DNA from 2 places in the Paenibacillus sp. RC73 genome. Region 2 is predicted to be linked to the other one. Evidence: riboswitches for the same ligand, from Rfam matches in the RefSeq annotation. Region 2 holds a riboswitch; the other holds the start of a gene.
The links. Region 2 has a riboswitch for glycine ahead of ABH897_RS18745 (alanine/glycine:cation symporter family protein). Riboswitches for the same ligand answer to the same signal wherever they lie in the genome.
Positions count from the first base shown of each region.

Region 1: another riboswitch for glycine. It lies ahead of sdaAB (L-serine ammonia-lyase, iron-sulfur-dependent subunit beta); the one in region 2 lies ahead of ABH897_RS18745 (alanine/glycine:cation symporter family protein).

Region 1 covers NZ_JBIYCV010000013.1:20,134-23,791, reverse strand. Annotated here, with positions in the region: gene ABH897_RS23650 (DUF6359 domain-containing protein) at 1-1,289, opposite strand, end outside; glycine riboswitch at 1,503-1,616, shown strand; gene sdaAB (L-serine ammonia-lyase, iron-sulfur-dependent subunit beta) at 1,826-2,515, shown strand; gene sdaAA (L-serine ammonia-lyase, iron-sulfur-dependent, subunit alpha) at 2,505-3,404, shown strand; gene ABH897_RS23635 (Ig-like domain-containing protein) at 3,507-3,658, opposite strand, start outside.
Region 2 covers NZ_JBIYCV010000007.1:305,954-309,611, reverse strand. Annotated here, with positions in the region: gene ABH897_RS18750 (carbohydrate ABC transporter permease) at 1-167, shown strand, start outside; gene ABH897_RS18745 (alanine/glycine:cation symporter family protein) at 311-1,729, opposite strand; glycine riboswitch at 1,889-1,983, opposite strand; glycine riboswitch at 2,001-2,077, opposite strand; gene ABH897_RS18740 (glycoside hydrolase family 1 protein) at 2,269-3,658, opposite strand, start outside.

The DNA.
Region 1 (3,658 bases), on a different contig from region 2:
TATTTCGGCGTGGCATCCTCAACTGGCGAAGAATCACCGATAAATGCTGCCTTGCCCTGACCTACCTTGGCTACAGCAGCATAAGGCCCTTCAGCACGGCCCCCGCCGTTATAGACACCCTGGTCCACGGCATTGCCCCATTTTTTCGTGCCTGTAGGAATATAAGCGATTCCTTTAGCCTTGGTCGGATCCATAATCGCCAATGTAGAACCAGCATGCATGGCAATCGAACGTACACCCTTCGTAATGCCGAAGGATTGATCTGCCGCTACGATATCCGTGGCATTTACGTCACCGAGTGCATTGTAGCGAAAACGAACGCCAAAGTTCGTTGCCAGCCAGTCGGAACTGGTTAGTCCCTGCATAGCTGGTGATGCAGCTTCTTCTGTAGTCATCCCTTTGGCCGGATTGGAATAGGCTCCACGGCGGTAGCCGTTCATAACCTCGGAGGAATCCCAACGGTTTTTGTTCCGGTCTGCGTTATAGTGGTCAGAAATGAAGAAAATACTGCCTCCATTCTTCACATATTGAACCAGAGCAGCTTGCTCGGATGCCTTAAAGGCAACATTGGCTTCACCAATGATGAACACATCATATGGGCGCAGCTTGTCGTACGTTATAGCCTGCTCGCCATAGGTAAAAGGAATGGAACGGTTCAACGGGTCCACGGTAAAACCAGCATTACGCAGTCCGCTGGCAAAATCGGAAAAGGCTCCATCTATAACCCAATCCGCCGCTCCGGCTGTCTGTGCGTGCGTATTATCGAACAGCACTTTTTTGCCTTTTCCATCCGGCAATGTAGTACCAGGATCAGGTTCGCCAGGGTTCCCAGGCTCGCTTCCGCTTACCAGTTCCAGAGCGCTTGGGCTTTTCACTCCACCAAAATTGTTATAGGCACCCAGCGCACCCGTCACGCGAATTTTGCTGCCGATCAGCTCAGGATGGCCTGACAGCCCGAATGGTCCTCTATACGCGGATGTCAGTTGCACATTTAACAGATTAGATGTATTGCGTTCACTCGCCTGATCCGCAATCAGTACGTTAAAATCATTTGCAAATGGGGCAGAGAAATTAGCCGTTTTCGATCCAGTGGCATGTCCGACGACGTAGCCTTCTACCGTCACCGTACCTCCGCTGCTTTGACGCTGAAGCGCTTCCGCTACCGTCAACGCGCCCTCTGCCTTGACCTGGCCGAATGGAACGAAGAGTCCTACCAGCAGTGATACGATTGCCGCCAGATGCAGCATTCCTTTCAAGCGTGAACCTGTGAACCGAAAACCTTTTACCATACGTAAATGTCCCTCCCATTATTCCATAAATTAGCTTGTCCTCTATCAGATTAGCTATCAACCTTCTAATTCCTTCCTGATTTCATCCATAATTATGTAAAATTTAATCTTTTTTATTGAGAAGATTCCTGATTCTGTAAAATACCAACCTGTGATTGACACCGGGCATGGCATACATTACGCTTAGGAGGAATTGTTGAACGGTATACGCGAATGAAGATGACGGGAGAGCCTGTCCGGGAATCACATCCCGGCAGCACCGAAGGAGCAAGACGTCAGCACCCGGCTGGCGGATAATCTCTCAGGTCCATGTATCGTCATCTGACGCAACTCTGGAGAGAGCGCAAGCCACCCAAGGGGTAAGGCGGTATACACCGCACGAAACTCTCAGGTAACGAGGACAGAGATAAGGGAAATTTCCTTATCCTGTCCTTTTTTGTGCTTACATGCTGCGTCAGCATTAGAAACCGTCACACCCGCGCAAAGGCGCGGCAGCACCATATACTATGATATTCAAACATACAGGGGGCCACACCATGCGTTTCAAAGATGTATTTTCCATTATCGGTCCGGCTATGACCGGACCCTCCAGCTCACATACCGCTGGCGCGGTGCGGCTCGCACGTGTTGCCAGGCACTGGCTCGGTGTGCAACCTGACCGTGCCCGCATGACGCTGTACGGCTCATTTGCCGATACGTACAAGGGACACGGCACAGACCTGGCACTCATTGCCGGACTGCTGAATTACGATACAGACGACTACCGGATTCCGGATGCTGAGCAATGTGCAGAGCAGGCCGGGATGGAAGTAGAGTTCGCTGTCAGCGGACTGCCCGCCCCTCATCCGAACACGGTCCGCTTCGAGCTATGGAAGGGTGAAGATCAGCGCACGCTGCTAGGCTCCTCCATCGGCGGTGGAAACATTCATGTTCAACAGCTCAACGAATTCCGGGTCAATCTAACCGGAGAGTTGCCTACGCTGGTGCTTCTTCACTCGGATAAGCCCGGAACATTGGGCGCGGTGACTTCAGCGCTGGGCGCGGCTGACATTAACATTGCCTATATGCACGTGGATCGCAAAGGCCGGGATGGCGAAGCGCTCACTGCTATTGAAACCGATAGCCCCGCTCCGGCTGAATTAATTGCCGAGCTGCGGGCTTTGCCTCATATGTATGGAATCAAAATGATTAACTTGAAAAAAGGAGCTGAATCCGATGCGGTTTAGCCATCTGCATGAATTAGGTGCCTTGTGCGCCGAGGAATCCACTACGATTGGTCGCCTGATGATCAAGGAACAGGTACAAGAGACGAACACACCGGAGGAAGAAATCTTCCGCCAAATGGCTGATTATTATGAAGTCATGAAGGAGGCCGTTCATCGCGGACAAACACAGGACACTGTATCCCGCAGCGGATTGACAGGCGGCGACGGCAAACGCCTGGCGGAATATTTGCGTGCAGGGGAAACCTGCTCCGGCGATGCCTCGGCACTCGCCATGGCGTACGCCCTTTCCGTGTCAGAGGTCAATGCGTCCATGGGTCGCATTGTCGCCACACCCACCGCAGGCTCATGCGGGGTCATCCCCGGTGTGTTCATCAGCGCGCAGGAGCGGTTCGGCTGGGATGACGAGCATATGGTGCGCGGACTGTTCGCCGCTGGAGCGATTGGCTACGTCATCGCCAACAATTCCTTCATCTCCGGTGCGGAGGGAGGCTGTCAGGCCGAGATTGGCTCAGCCATCGGGATGGCCGCAGGGGCCATGGTCGAGCTGCGCGGCGGTACGCCAGAGCAGGCCATCCATGCAGTGGGCCTCGCGCTCAAGAACACGCTCGGCCTGATTTGCGACCCCGTCGCCGGACTCGTGGAGATTCCGTGCATCGTGCGCAACGGGCTGGGAGCCGTGACCGCGCTTGCCGCCGCGGATATGGCTCTGGCGGGTGTGCGCAGCGCCATCCCGTCTGACGAAGTCATCGACGTGATGCTAGAAGTCGGCAGCGCGATGCCGTCCAAGCACCGCGAGACAGCCAAGGGCGGCCTGGCCCAAACGCCGACCGGCAAGCGTCTGACGGAGTCGCTTACGCGCAACATACCAGCCAAGAAGGATAAGTCGTAGCTTTCAGGCGACTGCCACCCCAAATAACACATGGGGAGAGAACAGTCGCCTTATAAAAAAAGAGCAAGCATGTCGTCCTTAGACGTATGCTTGCTCTTTTTTTTACTGTACGTTCACCTGTACCTTCGTCGTTTTCCCTGCATATTTCACGGTAATCACAGCTTTACCTTTACCCTGTGCCTTAATGCTGCCGTCTTTGACCGTGGCAACAATAATTCGGGACGAGGACCAGACTGCCGGCTTGGATACATCCT
Region 2 (3,658 bases):
AATTTACGCTCCAGATTGCGTTGTCCCAATTAAACGGTATTTACAATACGGATTATGCGATGGTCATTGCTGGCACCCTGTTGGCTGTACTGCCGCTTATCATTTTATTTCTTTTCATTAGCCGCCAGTTTATTTCCGATCTTGCAGCTGGAGCAGTCAAAGATTAGATTTACTGAGTCAGCTTTATCCTGCTCTAAAACGCAAAAAGGGAGTGTCCTCCCAGCCTGTAATGGCTGAGGGACACTCCCTTTCGTTATCCTGGCAAATGATCTTGCAGAGTCAATATTCTTAAATCCGGATATATCGGACTTTACGAGCTGACTGTTTGTCCTTTTTCTTCTATTTCTATGGCTGCTCCTGCACTGGCACCTGCAAGTATTCCCTTTTTCTTGTCAGGATACAAGGAATCCATATAGGTACGGGTTTCTGCAACTACAATTCCCGACAAGCCGAGCAGTGCAATCAAGTTCGGGAAGGCCATCATGGCGTTAAAGATATCTGCCAGCAACCAGATCGCATCCAGCTTAATAAACGCGCCTCCGGCAACCAGCGCAATGAACAGATAACGGTACGGCTTAATCCATTTGACACCCAGCAAATATTCAACACAGCGTTCTCCATAGTAGTTCCAGCCAAGCATCGTGGTGAACGCGAACATAATCAGAATGATTGTGAGCAGTTCCGCACCAAGCGGGAATGCGCTGGAGAAAGCTTGCTGCGTCATCAAGCCCGCATCGGTAGGACCGCTCCATACGCCGCTAACCAGCAGCGTCAGCCCGGTCATCACGCAAATAATCATCGTATCTATAAACACACCTGTCATGGAAATCAACCCTTGCTCCGCAGGCCATTTGGTTTTGGCGGCTGCGGCTGCAATCGGTGCGCTTCCCAATCCGGCCTCATTGGCAAAAATCCCTCTGGCTACCCCGCTGCGCATCGCCAGCATAATCGTAGCCCCGGCAAATCCACCCGTCGCAGACGTCGTGGAAAATGCCGAATGCAGCACAAGCGCGAGTGCGGCAGGAATCTGATCGGCGAACCGAATCAGTACGATCATACAGATCAACACGTACAAGCCTGTTTTGAAGGGGACTACTTTGGTCGATACCTTGGCAATGCTCTTGAGCCCTCCAATGGTAACGAGTCCCGTAAGGGTAGCAATAATCAATGCCGTTACAATTGGCGGAACACCGAAGCTGTTTTCGGTTGAGGATACAATCGCTTTGACCTGAGGAAATGTTCCAATCCCGAACAGCGCTACCAGCATCCCGGAAAAAGCAAACAGCATCGCCAACGGTTTAAAGCGGCGTCCAAGCCCTTTTTCAATATAATACATAGGGCCGCCGGAAAATTGTCCATTCCGATCCTTCACCCGGTATTTTACTGCAAGCACACCTTCCGCATATTTCGTCGCCATCCCGAAAAAGGCTGCAACAACCATCCAGAACAGGGCGCCCGGTCCCCCCAGCTTAATCGCTGTCGCGACGCCGACAATACTTCCTGTACCTACTGTAGCCGCCAGCGCCGTACTCAGGGCCGCAAAGCTGCTGACATCCCCGCTACCTTCATTTGGAGCCTTGCCGATCAGCTTGATCGCCAGAGGCAGGCGAAAAACCTGCAACATTTTTAAACGTATGGTCAGCCACAGACCTGTTCCCATAACGAGAATGATCAGTGGGGCCCCCCATATCCAACTGCTAATCGCTTCTAACACATGTACCAAATTCATTTCAACCCGCTCCTCCAGCATATTAAAAAACAAAAAAGAGTCAAATCCGCTGATTCGACTCCTGGAGAGGTTAAAGGCACGAAAAAATACAACCATCTTGTGCAGGATTCAGCCACTAACAGCTCATAAAAAAGCCTAGGGCATCCCCTGTCACAGGTTATTCGCGTCTCTGTCCTTTTGCCTGAGAGTTTAAGCAGATGATATCTGCGGTGCACCTTCGGCGCCCAATTAAGGGTCTCTCCAGAGTTCTGTCCGTTTACGGTCCCGCTTGTTGCTGTAATCAGCCCAAGCACCTGAGAGTTTTGCCCCTTCGGTCGGAACTTACGTTCCATCTCCCGCAAACATCAACCAGACATATGAAATTGTTTTTTATTATACAGAAAACTTTCAGCTTTTTACAAGTGAAAAATTTGTGAAGTCGTTTGGTTATCTTAAGATGAGCCTATAAAATAAGGGCGGGCGCAGCCAGATTCATCCTCATGATGTTCTCCGCCGCACCCGCCCCCAGACCATATCGGGTTATATTCAGTTAGCTTGGATTACAGTTCTTCGCCGTTAGTGGCAATTACATTTTTGTACCAGTCAAACGAATCCTTCTTGGAGCGCTTCAGTGTTCCGTTACCGTCATCGTCCAGATCAACATAAATAAATCCGTAGCGCTTGGACATTTCGGAAGTAGACATGCTCACAAGGTCGATAGGTCCCCAGCTAGTGTAACCGATCAGATCCACACCGTCCGCAATCGCTTCCTTCATTTGAGCGATATGCTGGCGCAAATAATCAATGCGATACGTGTCGTGAATGGAGCCGTCTTCTTCCACCTTGTCATATGCACCCAAGCCGTTTTCCACGATGAACAGCGGCTTTTGATAGCGGTCATATAATGTGTTCAGCGTAACACGCAGGCCGATCGGATCAATCTGCCAGCCCCAGTCAGAGGATTGCAAATATGGATTTTTCACGCCGCCAATCAGGTTACCCGCTGCCTTCTCGCCTTCCGGACCTGCAGAGACAGTCAAGGTCATGTAATAGCTGAATGAGATGTAATCGACCGTGTTGTTTTTCAGAATTTCGGCATCGCCGGGTTCTGTGTGCAAAACAATATTATTTTCTTCAAAATAACGGTTCATATAATTTGAATATTCCCCACGGGCATGTACATCCGTAAAGAACAGATTCATCTGGTTTTCATGCTGACTTTTCAGCACGTCCTCCGGGTTACACGTATGTGCATAGCTTTCCATACGAGCCAGCATACAGCCGATTTGAGAGCCTGGAATAATCTCATGGCCTCGTTTTGTCGCCAATGCGCTCGCCACAAACTGGTGATGCAGGGCTTGATAGATCGCTTGTTGCTTGTTATCTACACGGTCAATGACCACACCGCCACCTGTGAACGGACTCATCGTCATCACATTGATCTCATTAAAAGTCAGCCAGTATTTCACTTTATCCTTATAACGTGTAAACACAGTTTCGGCATAATTGACGTAGTGTTGTATCACTTCACGACCGAGCCAGCCATTATATCTCTGTGTCAGACCTAGCGGTGTTTCGTAATGGGACAATGTCACCAGTGGCTCTATCCCGTACTTGCGCAGCTCGTCAAATACATTATCGTAAAATTGCAGTCCTGCTTCATTCGGCTCCGCATCATCACCATTCGGGAAAATCCGCGACCAGTTAATGGACATGCGGAAAACCTTAAAGCCCATTTCCGCAAATAATGCGATATCTTCTTTGTAATGATGGAAAAAGTCCACACCTTCGCGCTTTGGAAAACGGGCATTTATCTTACCAGACAAAATGTCTTCGAGTCGCTCGGACGAAATCTCTATAGCATGATCGTTTGTGCGCTCTGCTTTGGGTACATAAGCAATCACGTCCGCACTGGACAATCCTTTTCCATCTACGTCAAAAGCGCCTTCC